Regions from separate parts of the Alteromonas sp. G4i35 genome, predicted to be linked through region 3. Evidence: predicted binding sites of a transcription regulator. Region 3 holds the regulator's gene; each other region holds the start of a gene.
What was found. Region 3 encodes LexA, which represses DNA repair genes until DNA is damaged. Its sites were predicted from a motif close to TACTGTATNNNNATACAGTA; they were not measured.
Positions count from the first base shown of each region.

Region 1: a site for LexA is predicted at 7,167-7,186, ahead of ACFI6L_RS18105 (DUF7218 family protein). Genes of this name have one in related genera too.
Region 2: a site for LexA is predicted at 3,446-3,465, ahead of ACFI6L_RS19765 (recombinase RecA). Genes of this name have one in related genera too.

Region 1 covers NZ_JBHNZD010000033.1:3,621-13,557, reverse strand. The annotation lists gene ACFI6L_RS18135 (zinc-dependent metalloprotease) at 1-874, opposite strand, end outside; gene trhP (prephenate-dependent tRNA uridine(34) hydroxylase TrhP) at 1,208-2,704, shown strand; gene ACFI6L_RS18125 (YfhL family 4Fe-4S dicluster ferredoxin) at 2,708-2,953, shown strand; gene ACFI6L_RS18120 (aminotransferase class I/II-fold pyridoxal phosphate-dependent enzyme) at 3,071-4,300, shown strand; gene ACFI6L_RS18115 (saccharopine dehydrogenase family protein) at 4,439-5,614, shown strand; gene ACFI6L_RS18110 (pyridoxal phosphate-dependent aminotransferase) at 5,689-6,870, opposite strand; gene ACFI6L_RS18105 (DUF7218 family protein) at 7,241-7,504, shown strand; gene ACFI6L_RS18100 (DUF1852 domain-containing protein) at 7,804-8,778, shown strand; gene ACFI6L_RS18095 (methionine synthase) at 8,904-9,937, shown strand, end outside.
Region 2 covers NZ_JBHNZD010000048.1:1,275-11,211, forward strand. The annotation lists gene ACFI6L_RS19745 (M28 family metallopeptidase) at 1-405, opposite strand, end outside; gene ACFI6L_RS19750 (DUF1820 family protein) at 594-929, shown strand; gene ACFI6L_RS19755 (DUF885 domain-containing protein) at 968-2,719, shown strand; gene ACFI6L_RS19760 (hypothetical protein) at 2,722-3,231, shown strand; gene ACFI6L_RS19765 (recombinase RecA) at 3,479-4,231, shown strand; gene ACFI6L_RS19770 (Y-family DNA polymerase) at 4,231-5,718, shown strand; gene ACFI6L_RS19775 (error-prone DNA polymerase) at 5,755-8,844, shown strand; gene ACFI6L_RS19780 (hypothetical protein) at 8,987-9,778, shown strand; gene ACFI6L_RS19785 (substrate-binding domain-containing protein) at 9,759-9,937, shown strand, end outside.
Region 3 covers NZ_JBHNZD010000009.1:124,275-134,211, reverse strand. The annotation lists gene ACFI6L_RS07505 (COX15/CtaA family protein) at 1-602, opposite strand, end outside; gene ACFI6L_RS07500 (hypothetical protein) at 608-1,147, opposite strand; gene ACFI6L_RS07495 (SURF1 family protein) at 1,140-1,844, opposite strand; gene ACFI6L_RS07490 (DUF2909 domain-containing protein) at 1,890-2,099, shown strand; gene ACFI6L_RS07485 (cytochrome c oxidase subunit 3) at 2,115-3,008, opposite strand; gene ACFI6L_RS07480 (cytochrome c oxidase assembly protein) at 3,032-3,619, opposite strand; gene ctaD (cytochrome c oxidase subunit I) at 3,767-5,395, opposite strand; gene coxB (cytochrome c oxidase subunit II) at 5,405-6,568, opposite strand; gene lexA (transcriptional repressor LexA) at 7,151-7,777, opposite strand; gene ACFI6L_RS07460 (COG1470 family protein) at 7,890-9,937, opposite strand, start outside.

The sequences.
Region 1 (9,937 bases), on a different contig from region 3:
GGGTTTTCTTGTTTAAACGATGGCGGGTAATAAAACGCTGTTCAGTAGGCTCGCTGATAGGCGTTGAATAATCAAAGTAACTGAATTTCCAGTAGCCCGAGTACGGGTGGTACTCTCTGGGCGTGTAATTGTCGTCAGGCAGCGCCATAAACGAATGATGCAAGTGCACCGACAAGCTTTCTGGGTCGGGCGTAACTTGCTGCACGTATTCGCCTGGCTTCTTACCTGCAAAGGTGACTAAAGCCTCTAATTCAGTATTCTTTTCAAACCCTTTGGTTTTAGGTAAATACACGCCGCTTCGCATGTTATCTACGCTAAAACTGCCTTGCTTAGTTCCCGCTAAGCGATTGCCAATGCCGTGAATATCGCTTAATAAGAACGGTGTGTAATCTATTAGACTGGCGCTGTCGTTTTTGGCTACCAGCGTAAAACCTGCGATAACCGAATCAGCAAAGGCTTCATCAATGCTCTGTTTCTCAGCGTCGCTGCCGTGAGCTGCTCGATATTTGGTGTTGTGCTGCTTTAATAAAACCTTGTTTCCAAATTTTTCAAAGCTTACTAAACGCGTATTGCCTAGCTGGCCGCGATCAAGGCCAATGTCGTTAGACCCTACACCATAAGGCAAACTGCTTTGAAACAGGTATTCGGCGTGGGCTGTTGGCACCGCCAAGTAAACTTTGTCGCTTTCATCGTCATAGTAAACAGGAATTAAACCATCTTTTTTGGTCATATCGCTGGTGAATTCACCAATGCTTGGCAGCGCAGCCAACGCGGAAGACGTAGACACGACAAATAATACCGTAATCGCAATGGCCGATTTACCCGATGCTTTTACTTGTCGCGCCGCTTTATGAAAAATGTTCAATTGCAGCATGCAGTTAGTCCTTATTATTGTGAATTTCTAGCCTACCCTATGTGGTGGGTTTTGCCCATGGTAGTTCATCGTTTAATGCGCTCTTTTTGCTTGTTATTTAGCTGTGAACGGGCTTGGTTTTTCCTACCGAAGGTAATGCACTAAAAACGCAACTATATGGAAGAAAACAGCTGGCATTGACTCAGCTCAATTGCCGTTTAAACATTCAAAAACACAAGCGACAACAAATTATTTGATCTTGGTCAACACCAAGCTTTGTTTGAGTTGTAGAGGTATTTTACGGCTTATAAAATCCGCCGCCTTGTTTAAAGCGTCTAGTAGCGGTTTTTATCTATGACTTCAAAATTATCACCTAATCGCAGCTCTTCTAACCTACGTGAAGACTCAGTTTCAACATTGCCAAACCAAACGTTAATCGCGCCAGAGTTGCTTGCACCTGCGGGTAGCTTACGCAACATGCGCTACGCTTTCGCCTATGGCGCTGATGCTGTTTATGCTGGGCAGCCACGCTACTCGCTTCGCGTAAGAAACAACGAATTCAGCCTTGAGAACTTAGCGATAGGCATAGAAGAAGCACATGCTTTAGGTAAAAAGTTCTATGTAGTAAGCAACATTGCTCCGCACAACAGTAAGCTAGGTACCTACCTTAAAGATATTTCACCAGTAATTGCTATGAAGCCCGATGCGTTAATTATGTCAGACCCAGGGCTTATTATGATGGTGCGCGACGCCTTCCCTGAAATGCCTATTCACTTGAGTGTACAGGCCAATGCGGTGAACTACGCCACGGTGAAGTTTTGGCAGAAACAAGGCATAGAGCGCGTTATTTTGTCCCGAGAGCTCTCTTTGGAAGAAATTGAAACTATTCGCGAGCATGTTCCAGACATGGAATTGGAAGTGTTTGTGCATGGCGCGCTTTGTATGGCGTATTCGGGGCGCTGCTTATTGTCTGGATATATGAATAAACGCGATCCGAATCAGGGCACTTGTACCAATGCTTGTCGATGGTCTTACGATGTTAAGGCAGGCGAGGAAAACGAAACTGGCGACATCGCTCTAACCAATGAGATTAATAAGGCAGCTACAGCACCTCAAGTGGTAATTCCTACCCTTGGTGAAGGCACGCCAAGCTCCCAAGTGTTTATGTTAGAAGAAAAGGAAAAGCCTGGCGAACTGATGCCAGCTTTTGAGGACGAGCATGGCACCTATATTATGAATTCTAAAGATTTGCGAGCCGTGCAACATGTTGGCAGGTTAACCCTAATGGGCGTGCATAGTTTAAAAATAGAAGGCCGCACTAAATCACATTACTACTGCGCTAGAACAGCACAAGTTTATCGCAAAGCAATTGACGACGCGGTAGCAGGAAAGCCTTTTGATAGTACATTAATGGGAAGCTTGGAAACTTTAGCGCATCGAGGTTATACCGAGGGTTTCTTGCGTCGCCATGCGCACCACGCGTATCAGAACTATGAGTATGGCCACTCAGTCAGCGATAAACAGCAATTTGTTGGTGAAGTGATTGACCGTTGTGAAGAGTCTGGCTATGCAATTATAAACGTTAAAAACAAATTCTGTGTGGGTGACTCGCTCGAGTTGATGACGCCAAGCGGCAACATTACCTTTACGCTAAATGAGATGCTGGATAAGAGAAAACATTCTATTACGGATGCTAAGGGTTCAGGACACCAAGTAAGAATACCGATACCCAGCGATGTGTCTCTAAACTTTGCCCTACTACTGCGAAATCTAGATGAAGGCGTTGATACCCGCAATCCGTTTCGAAAAGCGGCTAACGCAGTAACACCCGAAAACGTGAGCGAGGCATAATGCATGGCACTGCTTATTCTTGATAGCTGCATTAACTGCGACATGTGCGAACCTGAATGCCCTAACGCCGCTATAAGCATGGGCAGTAAAGTGTATGAAATAGACCCATTACGCTGTACAGAATGCGTGGGGCATTACGATGCGCCTACTTGCGCAGCGGTATGCCCACTAGATGTTGTTAAGCCTGACCCGCACAATAAAGAATCACTAGACGAGCTGGCCGAAAAGTTTGTTCGTTTAAATAGTTAGCTATGAAGTAAGTCAGCGAGTTAATTGTACTTCTCGAAGAATTCCCTTGAATCATAACCAAGAGTGATCCCTAATTGCGGTACAGTTTGAATTGGCATTACTAATAAGGGTTTTATTTTGAAGTTTGCCTCTCGCGCTACGGCGATCTCTCCGTTTCTTGCTATGGCCTATGGCGAAAAAGCCACGGCACTAGAACTGCAAGGTAAAGATGTTATAAGACTTAATTTAGGCGAGCCTGATTTCGGCGCACCCGCGGCAGTGCTCGCCGCAATGAAAGAAAGCTTAAATGCCCCAGTTTTTCCCTATACCTCGGCGCTGGGCATGCCTGAACTACGTGAAGCCATTGCACGCTTTTATGAAGTTAAACATGGCGTAGCGGTAAGCCCTTCTAGAGTGGTCGTGACCGCTGGGGCTTCTGGCGCTTTACTTTTGGCAAGTGCTGCCTTGGTTGAACCAGGCGACAACGTGATATTGGGCGACCCTTCTTACCCTTGTAACCGACGTTTTTTAAACGCATTTGGCGCAGAGGTAACGCTGGTACCAACACGCAGTGAGGATAACTTTCAGCTAACCGCAACAAGTGTTGCCGATAATTGGAAGCACAACACGAAAGGTGTACTTATTGCCACACCTGCCAATCCTACTGGTACGGTTATAGATGCAGAAGAGTTGACTAAAATTGGCGAGTACTGCAAATCCAAAGGTGGCTTTTTAATTGTTGACGAAATTTACTTGGATCTATCGCTTTCGGCTGATCTTGATGTACGCAATGATACATTCGCTTCCCAGTCGACCTTGGGCACTGATACCAAACTTCAAACCGTACTTGCCAATGCGCAGCTTGAAGAAACAGTGGTCGTAATAAACAGTTTTTCCAAATATTTTGGCATGACCGGCTGGCGTCTTGGCTGGTGTGTGGTACCTGAAGCAATGACGCCCATCGTTGAAAAACTCGCGCAGAATTTGTTTATTTGCCCCTCTACCCTATCGCAAAAAGCCGCTCTTGCGTGCTTTACACCAGAAGCATTGGCGCAATGCGAGCAAAACCGCCATACGCTGGAAAAGCGTGCTTCCCTTGTTTTTAGTGCACTTGAAAATATGGGGCTTGGTTTAGATGCAAAGCCTGACGGTGCGTTTTACGCCTACATCAATATTAAGCACACAGGGCTAAGTGCAATTGAATTTTGTGATGCCCTACTTTCACAACATCATGTAGCGCTTACGCCGGGTAATGATTTTGGTGAGCACAATGCCAACCATTACGTAAGACTGTCTTTCGCCACTAGCATTGAACGCTTGGAGGAAGGGCTTTCACGGCTTGCTGAGTTTGTAGAATCATTAAGCTAACGCTTTTTTATGCTCACCATTTAATTTCGTGAATAGACAAATATTACCGAAAAAAATGATAGATATGGGTGCTTGTGCGTATATTGAGTAACGCATATTGATGACACGTGTCGAAACGAGATAAAACAGGACAAAACAATGAGTAACGAACGGGAATTTGATGTAGTTATTTTCGGTGCTACAGGTTTTACGGGTAAGTTAGTAGCTGAATATTTTCAGGCTCAGTATGGCAGCGATGACAACGTTAAGTGGGCGGTCGCAGGCCGAAACGAAGCTAAACTCAACGGCGTAAAAAAGGAGCTAGGCATTAGTGAAAGCGTTGCTAGCATTGTAGCCGATGGTGATGATGATGACGCGCTAAATGCGTTGACGAAGCGCACAGCCGTTGTACTTACCACTGTTGGTCCGTATCAAATTTACGGTGAAAAGTTACTTTCTGCATGTGTCGATAACGGCACCGGCTATACAGATCTTTGCGGTGAGCCAGCCTGGATGCACCAAATGATCAATAAATACGAAGCGAAAGCTAAAGAAACCGGCGCAAACATTGTGTTCTCGTGTGGCTTTGACTCTGTGCCTTTTGACCTTGGTGTGTACTACCTTCAAGAACATGCCAAAAAGCAAACTGGCGATGTCATTGAATATGTAAAAGGTCGCGTTCGTAAAATGCAGGGCACGTTCTCTGGCGGTACGGCTGCAAGTTTAAAAGCGACCATGGCGGCTGCGCACAAAGATAAGTCTGTCATGGCGGCACTTATTAACCCGCACTCATTAACCGATGGCGCGTCAAATCAGCCACAGCCCGATGGCAATAAACCTTACTTCGATGAGCAGTTAGGCACATGGGTTGCACCATTTATTATGGCGGCCATCAATACTAAAAACGTTCATCGCACGAACTACCTGGGCGGATATAGCTACGGCAAGAACTTTCAATATGATGAAATGATGATGACTGGTCCAGGTGAGAAAGGTGAAGCCATGGCGAATCACGTTGCCAAAGATAAGTCGCTTGCAAGTGATGATGGCCCTAAACCAGGTGAAGGCCCGAGCAAAGAAGAGCGCGAAAATGGCTTTTACGATGTCATGTTTGTGGGTACCGCTACCAATGGTGATATGCTAGCCGTATCGGTAAAAGGCGACAAGGATCCAGGTTACGGCTCTACCAGTAAAATGATTTCAGAATCTGCCCTTTGCTTGTGCAAAGACGTTAGTTTATCTGGTGGTTTCTTCACACCTGCGGCAGCACTTGGTAACAAGCTTATCCGCCGTTTAGAAGAAAAAGCAGGCTTAACGTTTATTATCGAGAAATAGCGATTCAAAAAACGAAGGCTGAACACAAATTGCGTTCAGCCTTTTCTCTCTGCGCTAGGTGTTATTGTTGTTTTTTAAGCGAGTACCGCTTTTAATGCTTTAACGCACGCGTCAGTTTCTTCAGGTGTCCCTACGCTAATACGTGACCATGAGTCGTACCCAGGCCACGTGCGCCCTACAACCTTTATACCTTGAGCTTTCATCTTTTCTGCAAATTTATCGTGCGGCATGCCCGTATCCATGTAAATAAAATTCCCTTGTGGATTTGGCGCAAACGGCTGCTTTAACTCTTTAGCTACTTTTACTAACTTTTCACGCTCAGTTTTAATGCGTGAGCGCATTGTGTTTAAGTTCTCATGATCATCCATACTTGCCATACCCGCTACTAATGCCAAGTAATTCACACCACCCATGCGCAGCATACCGCCCATTGTTTTAGCTTGCTCAGCAGGCATGATGGCGTAACCGAGACGCTGTCCCGCCATGGCGTGAATTTTAGAGAAGGTGCGGCAAATCACCACGTTGTACCCCTCAGCTACTAGCTTCGATTGCACATTAGCGGGGTAAGCATCAGACATTTCAATGTAGGCTTCATCGATGAAAACCTGTGCTTTCTTCGATACGCGTTTTGCAAAAGCGGTAAGCTTCGCCGCATCTACCATGCTCCCTGTCGGATTATTTGGATTACATACGTACACAGCAGTCGTATCTTCGGTTACTGCAGCTTCAATTGCATCTAGGTCAAAAGTCATATCATTGGCTAACGGCACGTAGATCACGTCTGCCCCCATAAACTCAGCGCCCCGTGGTACGCCTTCGTAGGTTGCCATAGACGTTACCAGCTTATTGCCGTTTTTGGTGATCCAGTCCGCATAGCCAAAAAGAATAGGTGAAGATCCATTCGTAATTACGATTTGCTCAGCAGATACGCCTTCTTGCTCAGCAATTTTTTGCGCTAACACTTCAACCGTAGCGTCGGTATAACGCGCTAGGTTTAAAAGCTCGCTTTGCATTGCCTTTGCGGCTTTTTTTGACGGCCCAAAGGCATTTTCATTCGACGATAGGCGAATAAGACCATCGTTTACATTTGGGGTAGCAGACGGGAAGTGTTCAGTTTGCATACCTGCGGCACGAAGGTCGCCCATAATACTGTCAACGCTGGTCGTTAGCGCTACTGCTCCTGCACCTAATCCCACTGACTTTAACCAATTACGGCGTGAAGAATTCACGGTGCTCTGTTGTTCATTTTTATTCATATTTCGCTCTGTCTTCCGTCTACATTCACTTTAGACTAAAGGCTTATTTTTAAACGCGCAATAGCATAAAAACGCTAAACCATTGACATAAATGCACTTTCTACGTGCATGTGGCGCACTAAAATTGACAACATAAGAAGTTTTAACGCGTTAAGTCGTTACATTACGGTGCAGCGTTATTTTGTCGTTTTTAGCGTTTGCGATGAATGACATTTTTTCTGATGTTAAAGGCGCAGCACTCTCTCGCTATTGGTTCTTCGCACTTGAAGCCTGCCTTTTATACGACTGTGTAATCCATCTATATAAATACAAAGTAAGAATTACGGCGAAACATTAATCGATTACTCAGTATGCAAAACAGGAGTTAAATATGGCTAAGGACCACGGCAACCAAATTAAAAACGACGACACTTACGAAGCCCTTCGCGAGGAAGGCTATAGCAAAGAGAAGTCGGCGCGGATTGCCAATGCGCAAGCCAATAGCGAACAAACGCCTTCTAAAGATGGTGGAAAAGGCAAAAAGTACGAGGATCGCACTAAAGAGGAACTGTATCAAAAGGCCAAGGAAGTCGGCATTGAAGGTCGCTCTAACATGAGCAAAGACGAATTAATTGATGCGTTACGCAATCATTAGTGGCGGATAGACCGCCACATACAAAAACTGGTCACTGTGGCGGTGATGATTACGTTTTATCAGTCACGCATAATTTGTGCATTTCGTGGCAAACCTCAACTTCAAGTAAAGATCTACCACCTCAATAGTAGGCGACTAGCTCTTCGCCCGCCCAATACATGACAATATTTCATGATAAAATGAAAATAAGTCATTTTTATTCATAGTTAAATCAACGTATAACGTGTTCATAGCTTTTACAGCAGTCTCACTACTCGGTTTAACTTTAGGAATAGAAGCGCATTCTCATGAACAACAACGTGAACACAGATTTCTCTTTTACTATTAACAGCGTTCAGTTTAATGAAGATTATCGCCCTTCAGACAACACACGCATCACCACCAACTTCGCCAATTTAGCTCGTGGTCAACGCCGCAAAGAAAATTTGCGCGATGCACTAAGCATGATAAACAACCGCTTCAATGCACTGGCTAGCTGGGATAATGAAAGTGGCGATCGCTATGCTGTCGAACTTGAAATTGTGTCGGTAGATATCGACGTTGAGGGTAACGGCAACACATTCCCAACTATCGAGATCTTACAAACCAATATAATTGACAAAAAAACGGGCAAGCGTACCCAAGGTATTGTGGGAAACAACTTCTCGTCTTATGTTCGCGATTATGACTTTAGCGTTCGTCTATCTAATCACAATCGTGGCCAGTCTTCGTTCAGTGTCCCTACCGATTTTGGTGATCTGCACGGAAAGTTGTTTAAGTATTTCGTTAATTCAGAAGCCTATAAAGCACATTTTTCAAAGCTGCCGGTCATTTGTTTAAGCGTTTCCGACAATAAAACCTACCGTCGAACAGAAAATCAGCACCCCGTTTTAGGCGTTGAATATCAGCCTAATGAATCATCACTAACTGAACAGTATTTCAAGAAGATGGGCTTAAACGTGCGCTATTTCATGCCACCAAACAGTGCTGCTCCTTTTGCATTTTATTTCTTTGGTGATTTGTTAAACGACTACACCAATTTAGAACTTATCAGCACTATTGCTACGATGGAGACCTTCCAGAAAATTTATCGCCCTGAGATTTATAACGCTAACGCCCAGGCAGGTTTAAGCTACAAACCAAACTTGAAAAATAGCGATCACTCAGTGACTCGCATTGTTTATGACCGTGAAGAGCGGACTCATCTAGCCGTTGAACAAGGCAAGTTCGTAGAAGAGAACTTTATAAAGCCTTATCAACACAAGTTAGCGCAATTCACAGCAAGCTACGCCTGATCCGTTGATTTAGATACTTGCGACATTCAAACCGCACACGTTGCGACAACAAAACTATGATAAGGGCAGTACGTTCTGCCCCTCGCGCATCCATACAAATTATTGATTAGAAAAAAGCGAATCACATGAAAAAACTACTCCCCACTTCTATTGCAGGCAGTCTTCCAAAACCATCGTGGCTTGCACAGCCTGAAACCCTGTGGTCGCCGTGGAAGCTAGAAGATGAAGCATTAGAGGAAGGCAAAAAAGACGCGCTTCGCGTTACGCTTCAGGAACAAGCCCTATCAGGCATCGATATTGTGTGTGACGGTGAGCAAACCCGTCAGCATTTTGTAACTACCTTTATTGAGCACCTTGACGGTGTTGATTTTGAAAACCGTAAAACCGTACGTATTCGAAATCGCTACGACGCTAGCGTACCTGTCGTTACCCAAGCTGTTACACGGCCAAAATCAGTGTTCGTTGAAGACGCAAAGTTCTTAAGGAGCCAAACTGATCAGCCCATAAAATGGGCGTTACCTGGCCCTATGACGATGGTTGATACGCTGTACGACGACCATTATAAAAGTCGCGAAAAACTTGCGTGGGAGTTTGCCAAAATACTAAACCAAGAGGCAAAGGAGCTTGAGGCTGCTGGTGTTGACATTATCCAGTTTGATGAACCTTCGTTTAACGTATTTTTCGATGAGGTCAATGAATGGGGTATTGCCGCATTAGAAAGAGCCATTGAAGGGCTTAAATGCGAAACTGCGGTGCACATTTGCTACGGATATGGCATCAAAGCTAATACCGATTGGAAGAAGACATTAGGCTCTGAGTGGCGACAATATGAGGAGAGCTTTCCTAAGCTAGCAAAATCTAATATTGATATGGTTTCTCTGGAGTGCCATAACTCCCATGTACCCATTGAACTGATCTCGCTTCTTAAAGGCAAAAAAGTGATGGTGGGCGCTATTGATGTTGCAACTGACACAATAGAGACACCAGAAGAAGTAGCAGCTACATTACGTGAAGCATTAAAGTACGTGGATGCCGACAAACTCTACCCTTGTACAAACTGTGGTATGGCCCCCCTTTCACGACAGGTTGCTCGAGGCAAGCTTGAGGCGCTCAGCGCTGGCGCTGAAATAGTAAGGCAGGAATTAGCTCAGAAGCTCAG
Region 2 (9,937 bases), on a different contig from region 3:
CATTTCACCTTTTACATTAGCCTCAGTGCTAAGCAAGCTCGGGCTAGCTAGATATTCTTTCGGGTAGTCAAAATCGACGGTTTCGCCGTTTTGCGTGAAAGTAAACTTGGGAGACTCTTGAACCAGATTCGCTTTGCGAAACGCTACGTTTTGCATGTAGCCGTCTGTACCCGCTGGCTTCAAACCATATTTAGCAAATTCGGTCGCAATATATAGCGCCGCAATTTCATGGCCACGAGAGCCCGTGTCACGACCTTCAAGCAAATCATCTGCTAGGAAAAACAGGTGCGATTTGATTCGCTGTGTATCAGGGTTAAAAGCATTGTCTGTCGATGCGTGGTTATGGGCAGTAGCAGCAAAGGTCATTGCTGTCATTGCACTACCTATAAGGAGTTTTTTTATCATTCTAATTTCACCATATAACTAAGTGTGCATCATGGTAACGCAGTTAATAGGCGGAATACCATTAAACTGCTTACGTTTACCATGTGTTTCCTACCGTTGCTCGCATTTTATGAGCAAGGTAAAATTGCCAGTCGCATGCCGGCTCAGCTTCCGGGTGTTTTTATTTTTTTTAGTGAAGAGCAGCATCTATGTCAAAAGACGACATTCTTTACCGCGTTCAGTTCATCAGCAACGGTGAGCGCTATGAGTTATACGTAAAAAGCCTTATGCAGGGCGCTTTGTTTGGCTTTATCGAGATAGGTGACTTTGTGTGGGATACTCACACAAGTGTTGTTGTAGACCCTAGTCATGAAAGGTTGAAAACCGAATTTTCTGAAGTAACAAAAACTTATGTACCGATGCACAACATTTTGCGCATTGACGCCGTAAATAAAAAAGGTTCAGCCAAAATTACTAAATTAGAAAATAAATCTGATAAAGTAACTGCTTTCCCTAGTCCAATATATACACCAACGAAAGAGTAACCGCCGGGTCATTCCGGTGAAGGTTGCCGGAGACCCTTATGTATCGCTATGTTTTAGCAGCATTATTATTTATTTGCAGCGTTAGCTCATCTGCAAAGGACCTTAACGATGAAAGCTTGTATCAACTACTTGATGACATTTGGCAATACGAGCTTTCGGTTTCCCCGCTTCTAGCTTCTCGCGAAGGCGATACTTCACTCGCTCACGTATTACCAGACAACTCTCCCAAAGCCCTGAAAGCACAAAATGAACAATGGCGTACTTTTCAAAAGGCCTTAAGTCAGTATAAAAAAGAAGACATCTCTACTGATGCTTATATTGCCTTGCTGATGCAACAATATCGTTTAGCTAACTATGTGGACGAATATACGTATCGCGCGCATTTAGTGCCTATCAATTCAGAATATGGCTTCCACGGTGCAATGGCCTCGCTTCCTAATTTATCCACCTTTAAGCGCGTAGAAGATTATCAGGCCTACATTAGCCGCCTAAATGCGCTGAAACCTTATTTTGACCAACAAATTGCGTACATGAAACAGGCTCTAAAAGAAGGCTACACGCAACCTAAAGTCGTGCTGAAAGGGTTTGAGAACTCGGTGGCGTCATACATTGTTGAAAATGCCGAGGACAGTGGCTTTTATTCTCCATTTACCCGTTTTCCAGAGTACTTTACTGCCGAGCAAAAATCAGCGCTAACGGAGCAAGGCAAGGCTGCCATAACCAGCAGCGTATTGCCTGCGTATCAAATGTTCTACGACTTCATGGTAGATGAATACATTCCCAACGCCCGTGAAGATATTGCCGCGAATAACTGGCCTGATGGCGTGGCGTATTACGCCAATAGAGCCAAGCATTACACCACCACGGATATGACGCCTCAGGAAATCCATGATTTAGGGTTGTCTGAAGTAAAACGCATTCGCGCGCAAATGCAGCAAATTGTGGATGAGCTTGGCTTTGATGGCGACATTAACGACTTCATTGCGTTTTTACGCGAAGACCCGCAATTCTATGCCACCAGCGCTGAAGATTTACTAAAAGAGGCGTCGTTCATTGCAAAGAAAATGGACGCAAAGCTTCCTTCGCTCTTTGAGTATCTGCCAAGAACGCCTTACGGTGTAGCGCCTGTACCAGACGCTATCGCGCCCAAATATACAACGGGCCGTTACATTCATCCTAGCCGCGATGATCAGCCAGGATATTACTGGGTAAACACGTATGCCCTCGATAAGCGCCCTTTGTATGCATTGCCTGCACTGACCTTGCACGAAGCAGTGCCTGGCCACCATCTTCAAATATCGTTGGCAGCAGAGCTTGAAGACTTACCTATGGTACGTCGTAACACCTATATTTCAGCGTTTGGTGAAGGCTGGGGTCTGTACTCTGAGTTTTTAGGTATTGAAGCAGGTATTTACGAAACGCCGTACGACAACTTCGGTCGCTTAAGCTACGAAATGTGGCGTGCGTGTCGCTTGGTTGTGGATACCGGTATGCACACGATGGGCTGGAGTCGTCAACAAGCGGTTGATTATATGATGGAAAACACCGCGCTTTCAGAACACAACGTAAATACTGAAATAGACCGCTATATCTCTTGGCCAGCGCAAGCCTTGTCTTACAAGATTGGTGAAATCAAAATTAAAGGCCTTCGCAAGAAGGCAGAGAAAGCATTAGGCGAGCGTTTTGATGTGCGTAAATTCCACCGCGCCGTGTTAGAAAACGGCTCAGTTCCACTGTTTATCTTGGAGCAAAACATCAATACGTTTATAGAAGAACAAAAGGCACAATAAACATGATCGTTGCATTTGGTGTTATTGTATTACTTATCCTGTTTTTAATTTACTTTGTGCTGCGAGCGCAGAATTTACAGAAAGAGCTGGCGCTATTGCGTCACTCGAATAAACAGACCAAGAACAAGGTTACGTATGCTTATCGCAACCTTGTTCTTGTTACAGATGCGTTGGAGAAAAATCTTACTGCGCGTATTGAAAGCGCCTATAAAAGCCGCCTTATCGACCAAACTCAATACAATGCGCTGCACCCGCTTATGCGCAACTTTTCGACTATCGTCATGGCCTGTTGTGAGAAAGGGATGTCATTTGAGGAGTCACTGAATAAGGTGCTGCTTAATGAAGAAGTGACGCTTGAGGAAATTCGTGAGGTGGTGAAAGCACTCCCTAGCAACGTGCGTATGGTGTGGTCAAAAAATACGGCCGACGGCTTCATTGCTTTTTGCCAAACCGTTACAGCAACAGTAAGTGGCACGACTGCAAAGGCTCAAAAAGAACCATCTGAAGAGTAACATTTTACTCTACGTCCCTCGTTAACGCCTATACAGCGCTAACTGTATGGCAGGGTCGTCTGCTTTGCTATGTAGTAAGGCCTGCGACCCTAGCCATGTTCCCACTCTTTTAAAAGTTTAATCTTTTTACCTTTCCAAACTAATCAGTAAGTTAGCGCTTAAAACGACAAGTCAAAAACCTTTTGTCTTGAAAAGGGTTATTGCTGCACTATAATACTGTATAAAAATACAGTTTATTTTGAGTGCCATGAATAAATCGTTATCCGTGCTTAATAACCACCCGCATATTTGGCGGGCCAGAGATCAGAGACAAGGTGAAACCAAGTTTTCACTGGGTTTTCCGCGTCTGGATAAAGCACTTAACGGTGGCGTTACATCTACAGGTCTTGTCCGTATCTCTTCGTTAACCGGCATGGGTGAACTTTCACTCTTTAAACAGGTTATATGCCAACACCGTACGCATAAGCTGGTGGTATTTATTAACCCTCCCGGGCTACTACAGTCGCCGTGGTTAGAAAACTTGGGGCTTAAAGCGCAACAAGTGCTGGTAGTAAAACCAAGTTCTGAACAAGAGTCTTTGTGGGCAGCAGAGCAATGTTTAAAAAGTACGGCTTGCCATTGCGTAGTGCTGTGGAGTAATGCTGTAAATCAAAAAGAAGCGCGACGCCTGCAGGTAGCGGCAACGCATAATGATGCGCTGTGCTTGCTGTATACTCCACCGCAACAGCAGGCCTCACAGTTAGGTTACCCAAAGGCTAACATGGGGAGCGATTCACAAGCCAACCTGTCGAATGAAAGCGACAGTGCATTACCCATTACGTTGGATATTGCGCTAAAAGGTAAACCCCACGCTTTGGCGGTGAACATACGCAAGCAGCGTCATGGGTGGCCCAAAGATAACATTGTTATTTCCCATCGGTGGACCCCCGACAATCACGCCATTAAATGGGCCATGGCACACAACACGCTTTCCGATCAGGCATTACACTCTGTGAGCTAATGATGCTGTGGGCTTATATTTACTGCTATCAACTAACTTTAGACAGCCATATCAAAGCGGCTAGAAGTAAGCGTGCACATAGCCAGTTGTCGAAGCACGAAACTAACAACCAGTATTCAGCGTTAGCGTCGAATACTCCCGTTGCTGTGTACTGCAGTAAAACAAACAAAATTACGCAGTGTAATGATATTGCGAAAAAAGAAGGCATTGAAATTGGGCATGGGCTAGCCCAAGCGGCGGCGCTATGCCCTTACGTACATATTCTGCCTTTCAGTGAAGAAGCCGAAAAGCATATGCTGACGCAGTTAGCCCATCGGCTTTACCCCCTGGCTTCTGACATCGTCTTAGACAACCACATTCACTCGAATAGTGTCAGCGGTCTGGCAGTAAGGCTAGATAACCTAACTCATTACTATGGCGGCCATACGCCACTGTGGAAAACCTTAACTCAAGCTCTGGCTGAAGCAGATATTCGTTATCATTTTGCTAGCGCATGGACAATTGAGGCCGCAAAAGTATTAGCGCTTCATAAATTTAATACCTACTTACATACATCCGATGACATAAAAAAAGCGCTAAGTGCATGCCCGCTTTCTATTACGGCTCTATCTCCCAAAGTCATTGACTCATTGGCAAGGGTGGGCGTTTCCTGCGTACAACAGCTACTGGCCATGCCGGTACAAGAACTGGGTCGGCGCTTTGACAATAACACTATTATGTATCTTACTGCGTTAAGGGGAGAAACCTTTCCACGCGTTACGTTATTTAGGCCTTTGGAGCACTTCGATAACTTTATCCTATTGCCTTTTGATATTGAAAACACGCAGCACCTAACCCCTTTTGTCACCCAGCAGTTTGAGCATTTGTCTCACTATTTACGGGCAAGAAACTTATATACATCCAGCATCAGTGTACATATTCATTTCAGAGAAGCACCTGTAATGGATATTAATATACGTTCGGCACTGCCTCAGTCCTCAGTACAAAGTTGGCTGCCGTTGTTTAGTCTTAAAACTGAGAATCTGGTGTTGCCTGAGCCAGCTACAGCCATTGCGCTTACCTGTCAGCAATTTGAAGAAATGGATACGCAGAATGGCGACTTTTTTAGCGACAGATTTAACGATATTGCACAAAAGCAATTAATTGGGCGCTTAAACGCGAAGCTAGGCGATAACAGTACGTTTCAACCTCGCGCTGCCGACAGCCATCAGTTTGAATATATGACGGTGACGGAGTCGAGCACCGGTAACTGCACCCGTAATTATGCTTATAGCAGTGACATTACGCCCACCTTCACTTTTGATGTACCTAAACCGCTTATTCAGGCTACCCAAATTTGCTTTGGCCCCGTGCGATTACATAGCGAGTGGTGGCATGACAGCCCAACAAAGCGTGATTATTTCATCGCCCAAACTGAGCAATCCGTAAGGCTTTTAGTGTTTAAAGATGAAGAGAGCCGCTGGTGGGTGCAGGGCCTTTTTTGCTAGCGGTATGCGGTTAAAGAAAAAGGTAAAGGCAATATCATGAAATACAGTGAGCTCTTTTGCCAAAGCAATTATAGTTTTCTTTGCGGTGCCTCTTCCCCCGCAGAGCTTGTTACCACGGCTTCTTTCCTTGGTTACGACGCACTTGCCATTACCGATGAATGCTCAGTAGCGGGAGTGGTACGGGCTTTCGACGAAATTAAGCATCAGGGCCTACCGATTACGCTTATTGTGGGTAGTTACTTTGTATTTGATGACACTTTATCTTTTGTGCTGTTGTGCCCGAACAAAGCGGCCTATAGCGAACTATGCCGAATTATTACTAACGCGAGGCGTCGCTCTGATAAAGGTGAATACCAACTAGCTGAGTGGGACTTGCGTACCATTCGCCATTGCAAATTCATTTGGCTACCAAGCGGCAAAGAAGCTAAAGACAAGCATTGGGCTGAATGGCTGCAAAAACACCCTAGTATTGATGCCTATATTGGCGCTCAGCGCCTATTAGACGGAAGGGATCACCACAGGTTTGCGCATTACAATCATCTGCAGTCTGCCTATCCTTTTCCTGTTATTGCCTGTACAGGTGTACTCATGCATCACGCTGACAGACTGCCGCTTCAACATGTATTGCATGCTACTAACGTGCATACCAGTGTAGACAAAATAGGTCGGGATGCGTTGAGTAATGCAGAGCGTAGTCTGCGAACCGTACAAAAAATTAAGAAGCTTTACCCTGAGAAATGGATTGCCAATACCAATGCCCTTGCTCACGCTTTCACATTTTCTTTAGAAGAGCTGCGCTACCACTACCCTGCGGAACTTGTACCTGAAGGGTATACACCCACATCGTATTTACGGGAACGTGTAGAGGCCGGTATAAAAGTGCGCTTTCCTGAAGGTATAACCCCTGATATTCGCCAAACCATAGAAAAAGAACTTACGCTTATTGCCGAGCAAGAGTATGAGTATTTCTTTTTAACCATTTACGACATTGTTCAGTTTGCCAAGCGACAACGCATTTTGTACCAAGGGCGCGGCTCTGCGGCCAACTCGGTAGTGTGCTATTGCTTGGAAATAACCGCAGTAGACCCAAGGCAAATAAGTGTGCTGTTCGAGCGCTTTATTTCCAAAGAGCGTAACGAACCGCCAGATATTGATGTGGATTTTGAGCATCAACGCCGTGAAGAGGTCATCCAATACATTTATCAAAAGTACGGCCGGGAAAGAACCGCTATCGCGGCTACGGTTATTTGCTATCGCTTCAAGTCAGCGTTTAAAGATGTGGGCAAGGCGCTGGGCTTTAGCGAATCACAGCTTGATTTTGTGGTAAAGCAGATTAATCGCCGAGACAGCGTTATTCCGTGGAAATCCCAGCTGGCAGGGCTTGGGCTAAACCCTGAAGAGCCTAGGGTGCAGCAGTTAATTACCCTTACCGAAGCTTTACTGGGCACGCCCCGACATTTGTCGCAACATGTAGGCGGTTTTGTTATTAGCGCAGGGCCGCTCTACGATCTTGTTCCTGTTGAGAACGCCGCGATGGAAGAGCGTACTATTATTCAGTGGGATAAGGACGACATTGAAACCTTAGGCCTATTAAAAGTCGATGTGCTGGCACTTGGGATGTTAAGCGCTATACGTCGCGCATTCTCTCTTATCAATAAACAATATCCTGTTGAAACCAGTATTCCGTTCATTACTAAGCTTGGAGATGACAAACAAGTTTTCGATATGATTTGTCGGGCCGATACGGTAGGCGTTTTTCAAATAGAATCACGGGCTCAGATGTCTATGCTGCCAAGGCTCAAACCTCGTCGCTATTACGACTTGGTTGTACAAATAGCCATTGTACGGCCAGGTCCGATTCAGGGTGATATGGTCCACCCTTATTTGATACGCCGACACGGTAACGAAACCATTAGCTACCCATCTAAAGATGTGGAGAAAGTTCTGTCTCGAACCATGGGCGTGCCTATCTTCCAAGAGCAAGTGATTCAGCTTGCCATGGTTGCAGCTGGCTTCAGTGGCGGAGAAGCCGATCAACTGCGTCGCGCCATGGCGAGTTGGAAAAAAGACGGTAGAATTTTTGAATTCAGAGACAAGCTCATTAAGGGGATGACGGATAAAGGCTATGACAGTACGTTCGCCCACAACTTATTTGAACAAATAAAAGGCTTTGCAGGTTACGGCTTTCCTGAATCGCACTCAGCATCTTTTGCCGTATTAGCTTATGTGTCTTGCTGGTTGAAGTTTTACTTTCCTGTTGAGTTCTACGTAGCGCTGTTAAATAGCTGGCCCATGGGGTTTTATTCTCCGTCTCAGTTAGTTCAAGATGCTAAGCGTCACAACATACGGGTAGAAGCGCCCTGTGTTAACCAATCTGTCGTTGAGCATTCTCTGGTGGTACAAGGCCAAAAAAAACACATTCAGCTTGGTCTTAAGCTTATTAAAGGCTTAAGTGAAGCATCGTCTCAGCTTATCGTGGAAAACCGTTCAGACAAAAGCTACACCAATGTTGAACAATTACAGCAGCTATCGCTTAAAAGTCACGAACTAGAGGCACTGGCCAGCGCCGATGCCCTTCGCACTATTTCAGGCAATCGATATGAAACTCGCTGGCGAATTATGGATACTCAAACGCGTTTACCACTGTTTGATACTGACGATTTTTATGCAGATAAAAATGCCACACCGCTGGGTGCTGCACCGACCGAGGCAGAAAACTTACTTGAAGACTATGCCTCAACCGGCTTATCAGTAAATAACCACCCTATTTCTTTACTCAAGAAGCAGCATAAGCTTAAAGACATAAGCTGGTCCAATTCACTTAAAGACAAGACCAATAAATCTGTTGTAAAAGTGCTTGGCGCAGTAACAGGTCGTCAAGCACCAGGCACTGCCGCAGGTGTTACCTTTCTGACTTTGGAAGATGATATAGGCAATATGAACGTTGTGGTGTGGCAAGCTACCGCTCGTGCTCAGCAACAAACATTCTTAAAAGCTAAACTGCTACAGGTAAATGGTATTATTGAACACTCCAAAGAGGGAGTTATTCATATCATCGCAGGTAAGCTTATTGATCGGACGCCGTGGCTCGAAAAGCTGTCATTAAGTTCAAGAGATTTTCACTGAATATTTTACACCCGCAAAACGATAAATTATGGTGTATAGATACGCGATTTATTTTTGTATTAAAAAACTTCCTCTCAAGGAAATGCTTCAAAGATAATTTATTTGTATATTGTAAATTGCTGTAGTCATTTTGGAGTGTAGAATGATGCGATGTATTGGGCTTTTCATTGGCTGTTTGTTTAGCCTTAATATTTATGCAGATAAATATGTGATTGGCGCACAAAACTTAGCTTATTTCCCCCATTACGATTTTGCATCATCAACAGATAAAGGGGTTGCCTGGTCAATTTTAGAAGCGTTTTCTGAAGCTTCGGGACACGAGTTTGTGTATTTAAGCTTGCCTATAAGACGGCTTCAACTCGAGTTAGTTAAAGGTAATGTTGACTTTGTATACCCTGATAATAGAGGCTGGTATAACAGCATTACCACTTCAAATGACAAGTACTTTTCCCTCCCATTAACCAGCGCAGTAACGGGGACAATTGTAAAACGACAGAACGCTGGGAAAGGCATCGAAAAGATAAAAAACCTCGCTATGCCGTTAGGCTTCACACCGGTAAATTGGCAAGAAAGAATAGACACTCAACGAACCCAAATAACTTGGGTTACGGATATTCAACAAGGCTTGGCGCTTTTGTACCAAGAACGTGTAGACGGGTTAGATTTAGAGTATTTCGTTAGCCAGCGATCTGCTCCTCTATCATATGAGCAAGACGCATTTACTTTAGATTTGACACTTCCACATAATGAAATTCCTTTTTCCCTATCTACGCTTTATCATCAAGACATTATTAATGAACTTAATAAGTTCATATCCTCAAATCCAGAATTAATTGATAGTATAAAAACAAAATACGGAATAACCCCTTTCGAGCAGTTGTCTCAGAAGCTTTTGATAGAACAAGGATTGAAAATTGAAGAGGTTTGGAAATAGTATTCGTCGCTTTGTGCAAATGGTTGTACTACCAGTTGCATGCACACTTTCAAGCCCTTTTGTTTCAGCCGACACCTATATCGTAGGCGCTCAAAATATTGAATATTATCCGTATTACAACTTCTCATCGGATTATGAAAAGGGGTTGGGTTGGGCTAT
Region 3 (9,937 bases):
ACAAGCACGCCAAGCCCAATGAAGGCGAAAAGTTTAAGGTTTCGTTGAAAGACTTTGGCTTGAGGTAAGTCGGTAATATCCTGATCATGCATAGCTGACGCTATGGGCGCTTGTTTAGTTTTCGATGCATCGCCTGCGGTGTTGCGCAAGCGGAGGTAGAGAATAAACAGGCAAGAGAGTACAGAGAAGCCCCCCAGCAAATGCCCCATAACTACGACGGGAAGCAGATTGAGCGTCACGGTCCACATACCAAGTGCTGCCTGGAAGATAATAAGCCCCAGCAGTAACAGAGGTAATTTAACGGGCATTCCTTTGTCGCGCTGCCGAATAGCAATAATGGCAATAGCCAGAACACACAGCCCCAGCGTTCCTGCAAAATAGCGGTGAATCATTTCATTCCACGCCTTAAACGCCTCAACTGGACGTTCGGGAAAAGCAGCGTTGGCTTGTGCCACTTTTTCCTCACTCAAAGGCACGGTTAAATTACCGTAGCATCCAGGCCAGTCGGGGCATCCTAGCCCCGCGTCGGTCAAACGCGTATACGCACCGAGAATAATAACGACCGCCGCCAAAAAAATACTGAATAGGGTTAATTTTTTCATGGCCATTATCCTATACGCGATAATTTTAGGAGCTTTCTCATATCTGCCAGCATGTTGCGGCTTTCCATCACGGCGTCTTTTCTATCGTCTTTAATGTCGTAAAAGAGCATGGCGTTATTTTGCGTATCAACAATATAAACACTGCTAGAGGCAAGCGCCGTTGGTGTAGTAACGGGTAAGGTTTCGACAAAAGGGTAGTCTTCTAGCGCGGCTATCGCAGTTTGGTCGCTTGAAGCGGTAGTAACGACCACTGCTTGAGCACGGTCCGATTCTTTACCTAGCGCAAGCCACACTTGGTTAATGCTAAAAAGTGCGTTCTCGCACACTGCGTCACATTTACTTGGCATCACATACAACAAACGCCATTTAGGTTCCGCGTTTTCTAAAAGCGCACTCATGTCGATGGTCGGCGCGAGCAGCTGACCTTTATTTGTCGCGCCTTTAGTAAACCAATCGTTATCAAGTGCGAGCTTTGCCAAAACAACAGGTAAAACAAACACGGCTACCATAATAATTAATGTTTTTTTCGAAGCAGCATTACTCATAACTACGTCCTTTCTTACTAATTGCAAAGCCGCCAATGGCTGCAGCGGCAATAGCTAAACCAAACCATTGAACTGCATAGCCAAGGTGCTTTTCAGGAGACATTACGACGGTCTGATGTTCACGAATAAACGCGGGGTCAGGCGTGGTAAGGTGAAGAATAAAGGGTAAAAGTTTGCGCTCTAAGGCGTTGCTTAGTGCAGGGAATTCTATGTGTTGTACCAGCGCGGGGCTTTGCGACAAAGCCATGTTGGTTTCTTTCACTAAGGGGTTGTTACCCGGCACGCTAAGCACGCCGATTAATTCGCGCGTTTGGCTTGTAAAACTTATATCCGGTAGCGTGCGCGTTAAGTCTGGCGCAGGCACCCAGCCAAAGTTAACCAAGAGCCACCCGACATTGGTATTTACCGGTACGATGACATCGAAACCCACCCGCTGATTGTGAATCTGATTATCTAATAGCAACACATGGTTAGCGTCTATTGCGCCGCTGAACGATACGGTAATATCCCGAGGATCATCATGAGACAACGCCTCTTCTAAACTCAAGGTTCCATTACTTTGCTTTTGCGCTATGCTAGCTAAGCGTTGTTGCTTTTGGACCATGCGATCAAGTTGCCAGTACCCTAAACCGCACATAATCGCCACACTAAAGCCCGTGAGTAACCAAGGAATAACGTGGCGAGTGCGAGAAAACATGATTATTTCGCACCATGCAAAATTAGAATAAAAACAGAGGTGAATATGTTGATAAAAATAGTCCTTGTTGCGTTGGTGCTGTACATGATTGTGAACTTGTTCATGGCGATGCGAATCATGATGAAAAACGACACATCAAAAGGGCCTATGAGTAAGTACATTGGTCGACGCGTGCTCACTTCTGCCGTCATTGTTATTATTATTCTTATCGCTATTGGTACCGGTTTAATTACCCCAAACCCAAGGCCTTACTGAGTTTGGGGATTCCTTTTAAAGTACGTAAACAAAGATGTAGAGCATGACCCACACTACATCTACAAAGTGCCAGTACCAGCTCCCCGCCTGAAACGCGAAGTGGTTTTCAGGCGTGAAATGGCCTTTCAAGACCCTAAAAAACAGTACAATTAGAATGATGGTGCCAAGGGTCACATGCATGCCGTGAAACCCTGTGAGCATAAAGAAGGTGTTGCCGTAAATGCCTGACTGAAGCGTAAGCCCCAAGTCGCGATACGCATGTATGTACTCTTCTACCTGTAGGAACAAGAACCCACATCCAAGTAAGATAGTGATACCCAGCATTAGGGTTAGCTGTTTGCGTTTGTTTTGCTCTAGTCCCACATGAGCGAAGTGCAGTGTAATAGATGAGATAAGCAAGATAACCGTGTTGATTGTGGGCAACCCCGCAGCACTCATTTCCTGTGTGGAAGTGCCGCCTGGCGTTGACACCAGCGGCCACATGGCCTCAAAGGTCGGCCATAAGACCTCATTGGTCATAGCGTTGTTCGATGCGCCGCCCAGCCACGGAACGGAAATAAATCTCGCGTAGTAGAGGGCGCCGAAAAACGCAGCGAAAAACATCACCTCTGAAAAGATAAACCAGCTCATACCTTGTCGATATGAACGCCCCAGCTGATCGCTGTAAAGCCCTGCCATAGATTCGTCTATTTGATTTTTAAACCAACCTACAAGCATAACGAGCAATACTGCTATCCCCGCTAAAAGGATATGACCGCCATAGCCTGTTTCACCTTTGGTTGCTTGCACCACATAATTGCCCGCACCTACGGCGATAAGAAATAGAGCAACGGCCCCTACGATGGGCCATGGACTTTGTGCGGGTACATAATATTTTTGGTATTCGTGATTCTGTACTTCGGGTTGCATTTTCTTCTCCTTACCCCTTCGGCCTATTCGCCATTTGATGGTGTTGAAGCCATAAAGGGATTCGGTGTTGTCGTTAGGTCACTGGCTCGCGCTGTGACGTCATAGAGTGTGTACTGCAAGGTAAAAAACGTAATTTCTTCAGGTAGCTGAGGGTCTACATAAAACTGCATGGGCATATAGGCTTCACTACCCGCATCTAATGGCTGCTGATTGAAGCAGAAGCATTCAGTCTTGTTCAGGTACAGTGCTGCCGTTCCGGGGGATACAGAGGGAATGGCCTGAGCTACGATATTGCTTGATGCAGGGTTTCTCACATAAAACGATACCGTATTAAGTTCGCCAGGGTGCACTTTCACGCGCTTGGTTTCAGCACGAAACTCCCAGGGCATACCGGTATTTGTGCGAGTAATAAACTCGACGGTCACTTCTCGCGACTCATCAATCTCAACCGATTGATAAACCGCAGCCGTGCCTTCGGTTTTTCCGTTAATTCCCGTAACGTCGCAAAATACGTCGTACAAGGGAACAAGGGCAAAGCCGAAGCCAAACATGCCAATGACAATAGCAACAAGTTTAATAACCATCTTGTTGTTTGCGCTTTGCTGTGACATCACGTGACCTCCGGGTAAATCCATAGATGAAGGTTGGTAAACGCTTGTTTAGTCGTTTATCTCCCTCACCACCTGCAATGTGTGAATGTCATTCCCATCGGCTTTTGCCGGTTGAAAGGAATGACCTATTCACAACTCCACCTACCGTTACTTAACGACAGGTGGCGTTTCAAACGTGTGATAAGGAGCGGGTGATGGAATTTCCCATTCCAATCCTTCTGCGCCGTCCCAAACTTGCGCTGATACCGGCTCACCTTGCTTTTTGCATGCCTTGATAAGCAGGGCAAGAAAGATGAGCTGAGATAAACCGAATGCAAAACCACCCAGGCTTATCCATTTATTAAAATCAGCGAACTGCAATGCATAGTCAGGAATACGGCGTGGCATACCAGCCAAACCCACAAAGTGCATAGGGAAGAACAACACATTGACCGATACCAGTGAGCACCAGAAATGCCATTTAGCTAAAGCTGTGTCATACATTTTTCCCGTCCATTTAGGCAACCAGTAATACACCGCAGCCATGATGGAAAAGACCGCGCCAGTTACCAGTACATAGTGGAAATGGGCTACAACGAAGTAAGTGTCGTGATATTGGAAGTCCACGGGCGTGATCGCCAACATTAGCCCTGACAACCCACCAATGGTGAACAGCACAATAAAGGCAATAGCGAACATCATTGGCATTTCAAAGCTCAGTGAGCCGCGCCACATGGTCGCTACCCAGTTAAACACTTTTACGCCAGTAGGCACCGAGATAAGCATGGTGGCAAACATGAAAAACATTTCCATGTACACCGGCATGCCCGTGGTGAACATATGGTGAGCCCACACAACAAAAGAGAGCAGCGCAATCGACGCCGTGGCGTAAACCATAGACGCGTATCCAAACAGCTGCTTTCGAGAGAAGGTAGGAACAATTTGCGAGATAATGCCGAAAGCGGGCAAGATCATAATGTACACTTCAGGGTGCCCGAAGAACCAGAAAATATGCTGGAACATAACCGGGTCGCCGCCACCAGCAGCATCAAAAAAGCTCGTGCCAAAGAACTTATCAGTTAACACCATGGTAACCGCACCGGCGAGCACTGGCATTACCGCAATCAGCAAGAATGCCGTGATAAGCCACGTCCATACAAACAGCGGCATTTTCATCCAGGTCATGCCTGGCGCACGCATATTAAAGATGGTCACAATCACGTTAATCGCACCCATAATGGATGAAATACCCATGATGTGAACAGAGAACACAAACAACGCTGTCGAATCGCCACTGTAAGTCGTTGAAAGGGGCGCGTAGAAAGTCCATCCAAAAGCAGGGCCGCCGCCTTCCATAAAGAGCGAGCTCAATAGAATGAGAAAGGCACCTGGTAAAATCCAGAAGCTCCAGTTATTCATGCGCGGTAACGCCATGTCAGGGGCGCCGATCATCATGGGAATAAGCCAGTTTGCGAGCCCAGTAAAGGCTGGCATTACTGCACCAAATACCATGATAAGCCCGTGTACCGTAGTCATTTGGTTAAAGAAGTTTGGCTCTACAATTTGTAGACCGGGTTGGAATAGTTCAGCGCGGATCACCATGGCCATCGCACCACCAACTAAAAACATAATAAAGGCAAACCACAGGTAAAGTGTGCCTATGTCTTTGTGGTTAGTGGTAAACAACCAACGCGTTATCCCTTTAGGAATATGATCGTGGTGTTCATGGTCATCATGTAGGTGACCGTCATGAGGCGCAGAGGTATCTGGCGAAATAACTTCAGTTGCTTTGCTCATTGTCTGCTCCTAGTTTCCGTTTGCCACTGCGTTGACATCTTTGGCTTGAACCATATCGCCAGTTTTATTGCCCCAGGCATTTCGCTCGTAAGTGACTACGGCGGCAATTTCCTTAAGACTTAGCATTTTTCCAAACGCTTGCATGGCTGTTCCTGACTTTCCATGCAGCACGATGTCAATGTGACCTTGCTGATCTTCTAGTGCCATCTTGCTGCCTTTTAATGCCGGGAACACGCCAGGTAAACCTTCACCATTTGGCATATGGCAAGCAGCGCACGTTGCGTTGTATACTCGCTCGCCCTCTTTCATCAGTTCATCCATAGACATATTCATAGAAAGTAGACGCTGCTCTTCTTCTTTTGCTTTACGAACAATCTCTTCTTGTTCGCCCATCCACTTTTCAAACTCGGCGGGTTCTTTAGCAATTACCACAACCGGCATATAGCCGTGGTCTTTACCACAAAGCTCTGCGCACTGTCCGCGATAAATACCCGGCTCATTCACCTTGGCCCAAGACTCGTTAATAAAGCCGGGGTTGGCATCTTTTTTCACGGCAAAGTCAGGAACCCACCAAGAGTGGATAACGTCGTCAGAAGTAATAAGAAAACGTACTTTTTTACCTGTGGGAATAACCAGAGGGCGGTCAACTTCAAGCAGGTAGTTATCTGTTTTCTGGAATTTGTTCTCTATTTGCTCGCGCTGAGTGGCGAGTAAAGAATAAAACTCTACATCGCTATCCATGTACTTGTAATGCCATTTCCATTGAGAGCCTGTTACTAACACCGTCATGTCAGGCTCAGACGTGTCTTCCATAGCAATTAGAGTATTCGCTGCGGGTACCGCCATGAAGATAAGAATAAGGAAAGGAATAACGGTCCAAGCAATTTCAACCTTCACGTTTTCGTGAAAATTAGCTGGCTTGGCGCCACGGGACTTTCTATGTAGATACATTGAGGCGAACATCACGCCAAAAACTACAACCGCGATACCTACACAAATGAAGAACATCAACATATGGAGGTCGTATACCTGCCCACTGATGTCGGTAGCACCGCGTCTCAAATTAAGCGAAGAGGCTTCTTCGCTTGCTTCTTGCGCAAAAAGCAAAGGGGAAAAAAGCAAAATTGGTATACTAGAACACCATTTTACGAAAACGGTCGTTAGTTGTTTCACTCAGCACCTCCGTAATGGCGTGGTCAAAGACGCTGATTAATTTGCGCGATGCCCTACCAAATGGTTTGCGAACGATTGACCCATAACCTCAACTTGTAAAACAAATTTAGAGCCATTGTTATTATTTTGTTAATCTCTGTATAAGAATTGCGCAATAATGTCGTGCCGTCTAGTCTTTTCTATTAAAAATTTAACGAAGTGGTTAATTTTTAATCATTTACTAAAATGGTCGCGGGGGATTTCACGTGCAAAAAGAGAAAGCCATTGCTGTGAGATGCCCTTGGAATCAAACAGGCATTTTGAACACGGGGTTAAAGTAAATGCTCGACTAACTAGTTAAGAAATCAATAAGTAATCGATTACTCAATGTCGATTTCAAACAAAATTCAAAATAAAAAATGGAAAATACTTGAAGCATTCATAGAAAGAATAACGTGAGTAATGATAAAAATAAGCGCGCAGAAAACCAACAGGTTTGCTGGGCAGGATAAAACCTAAGTTGGCAGATTGAGGAAAAAAACAGGAACAAAAGACATAAAAAAAGCGGCTAACGCGCCGCTTTTATACAAACAAGCTAAAATACTACATCCAGTCAGCGTTTCTGATCACACCCACCGCAATGCCTTCTATCGCAAAATGTTCAGTCGCCAAATCAACTTTTATTGGTGCAAACTCATCATTCTCAGCATGAAGCAATACTTCACGCCCGCGTTTCTCTAGACGCTTTACGGTGACGTCTTCATCTACACGCGCCACAACCACCTGACCGTTGTGTACATCAGTGGTGCGATGAACAGCGAGAAGATCACCGTCTAAAATACCAATGTCTTTCATGCTCATACCGTTAACGCGTAGCAAAAAGTCGGCATGGGGTTGAAACAGTGCAGGATCGACTTTGTAGTGCGATTCAACATGCTCTTGCGCCAAGATCGGCTCACCGGCTGCAACACGCCCAATTAACGGTAGGCCTTCTTCTTCTTGTGCGTCGTTATCAAGAGGGATATTGAGCTTAATGCCACGAGACGTACCAGGCAAAATTTCAATCACGCCTTTACGCGCCAATGCTTTCAAATGTTCCTCTGCTGCATTAGCAGAACGAAAGCCAAGCTGACGGGCTATTTCCGCACGAGTAGGCGGCATTCCCGTTTCTAACATGGTTGTTTTAATAAGTTCTAAAACTTCGGTTTGTCGAGCTGTGAGTGGGCGCATAAAAGACCTGTCTGTTCATACAGTTCCTGTAAGTATATACACCTAAAACTAAATAACAAGCACTTGCCGCGTCTTTTGCGATCTGCAATAGCCTACGACAAGTGCTTTCCTCTTATTTTACGAGAAGAGCCATGTTCGGGTTACTAATTTGTAACTCCAGCTCCCCATCACTATTTTGACGTGTGCGCATGCCTTCAACATTATCGAGCCCAAGTCCAGGGCTTTGCCACACCACATTGCCTTTATTATCAACCTCAACCACGCGATATGCGATGCTGTCATAATAATTGTACGAATAGTCATTCTCGTTAGGCTGGTAGATAGCGAGAATCGACTGATTAGACGACGTCGTTGGAACAGCCGCTATATACTGAGGGTAGAATGACGGTGCTATAGCGTCTTTGAGTTCTAATGCATCGCTCGCCACGTCATAAACATTGATGGTGTTGTAGTTTCTATTTAAACACGCAAATTCAAGTTCGCTATCACTATCAAAATTTACCGTGAGCAATTGGTCACAATTGGTTTCCAATTCATTCAATCCAACAAATTCACCATCCTGCATTTTATAGAGCTTGAGCGAACTATAGCCCCCAACAGCAAAATAATGCACACCGTCTTTTTCAGAGGCAGCAAGCGCATTAATTGAAAAATCGTTAATGATTGAGTCGATAAGCACCTGATTCTCGATATCAAACGCTTTAAGTCGATTGTTCTCAATAATAACTGCATCGGCGTAACTGTCGTTATTTACGTCAATGGCTTCAATAAACGAAATTTCACTATTCTGATTATTGTTCAGTGTCCACTGAATAGCGTTATCTGTAAGTCTCACGACATTAAACGACGAACTATAATCCAGTGCCCCTATTAGTAACTCACCCACACCGTCATTGTTGTAGTCTGTAACGACCGGTTTGCTATAGTTATAGACATCTTCGCCAACCTCAGCACTTATCGCAAAGTTATCCTCTTTATCTACCGATAAAATCTGAATAGATGATTCGTAACTACTTGTATCGCTAACAAAGACGGCTCTTTCATCATTATCGCCATAAGGTGCCCAACCCGCGGCATGATATCTACTCGCGCGCGGCGCACCTTTTATATCTGACAAGGCATATTCACCGTTGGCATCTTGTTGCGCTACTAAAATTTGATTATCACCAGTCCAAATAATGTCGTCCACATTGTCATTGTCTAAATCGTCAATGAGAAGTGACATGCCACTGTAAGTGTTGTGGTTAAGAGCCCACTGCTCAGAGATTTGTCCCGCTTCTAATGCAAAACCTCTAACTTGTCCCCACTGACACTCGGAGACAACCACTATTCCTTCTGTAGCTGGGCTTTCTTTACTATAGGCGATATCACAAATGTCTCCATGTTCCGCCGTTGCCAAACTGCTTTTCGATACTGCTGAGTAGATTGAGATATCATTCCAACTATCGGCACCGATGATTTCATCTACACCATCGTTATTCATATCACCCAGCACAACAAATGCGTCGCTGAACCCGCTACCGTATAGCCATTGGTTGGCACCGCTTTCGATATCAAATACATAACCATTGTTCGTTACCATTTCTATCGATGCGTCATCATCTACGTTACCAAAAGCAAGGTTATTGACGCCGTCAATATCGTACTGTTGCAACTGCTCACCTGTGCGAACATCTACAATGGCAATAGAAGTCGCATTGTAATATTCGCTCCCATATAAATAAGCAACTTCATCAACTCCGTCACCATTGATGTCGTAAAATAAGCCAGAAATAATACTATCTTCAATAATAAACACCGCTTCTGCGTTACTTTCGCGGTCTTTTATTACAGACAATCCCTGTTGAGTAAGAAGGTAGATTTCATCATTATTGTCACCATCAACATCTTGGGTATGCACGCTTCTAATTTCGCCTTTAGTTGGCAGTTTATACGGATACACATAGGTATTTTTAAGCGTATTGCCTTCTAGCGAAAATCCGCCCACGTTGCGAGCATTTACCGTGATAAGTTCACTTACACCATTGGTCGAAGCAATAGCAAAGCCGTGATTATAAATTGGTGTCATCACAGTAGTACGAGCATAAGCCGGGGCCTTGTCCGCATAAGAAGTGATTTCGAGCGTTTGTTGGGATTCAGTTCCGTCTAAGCTAGCGAAAC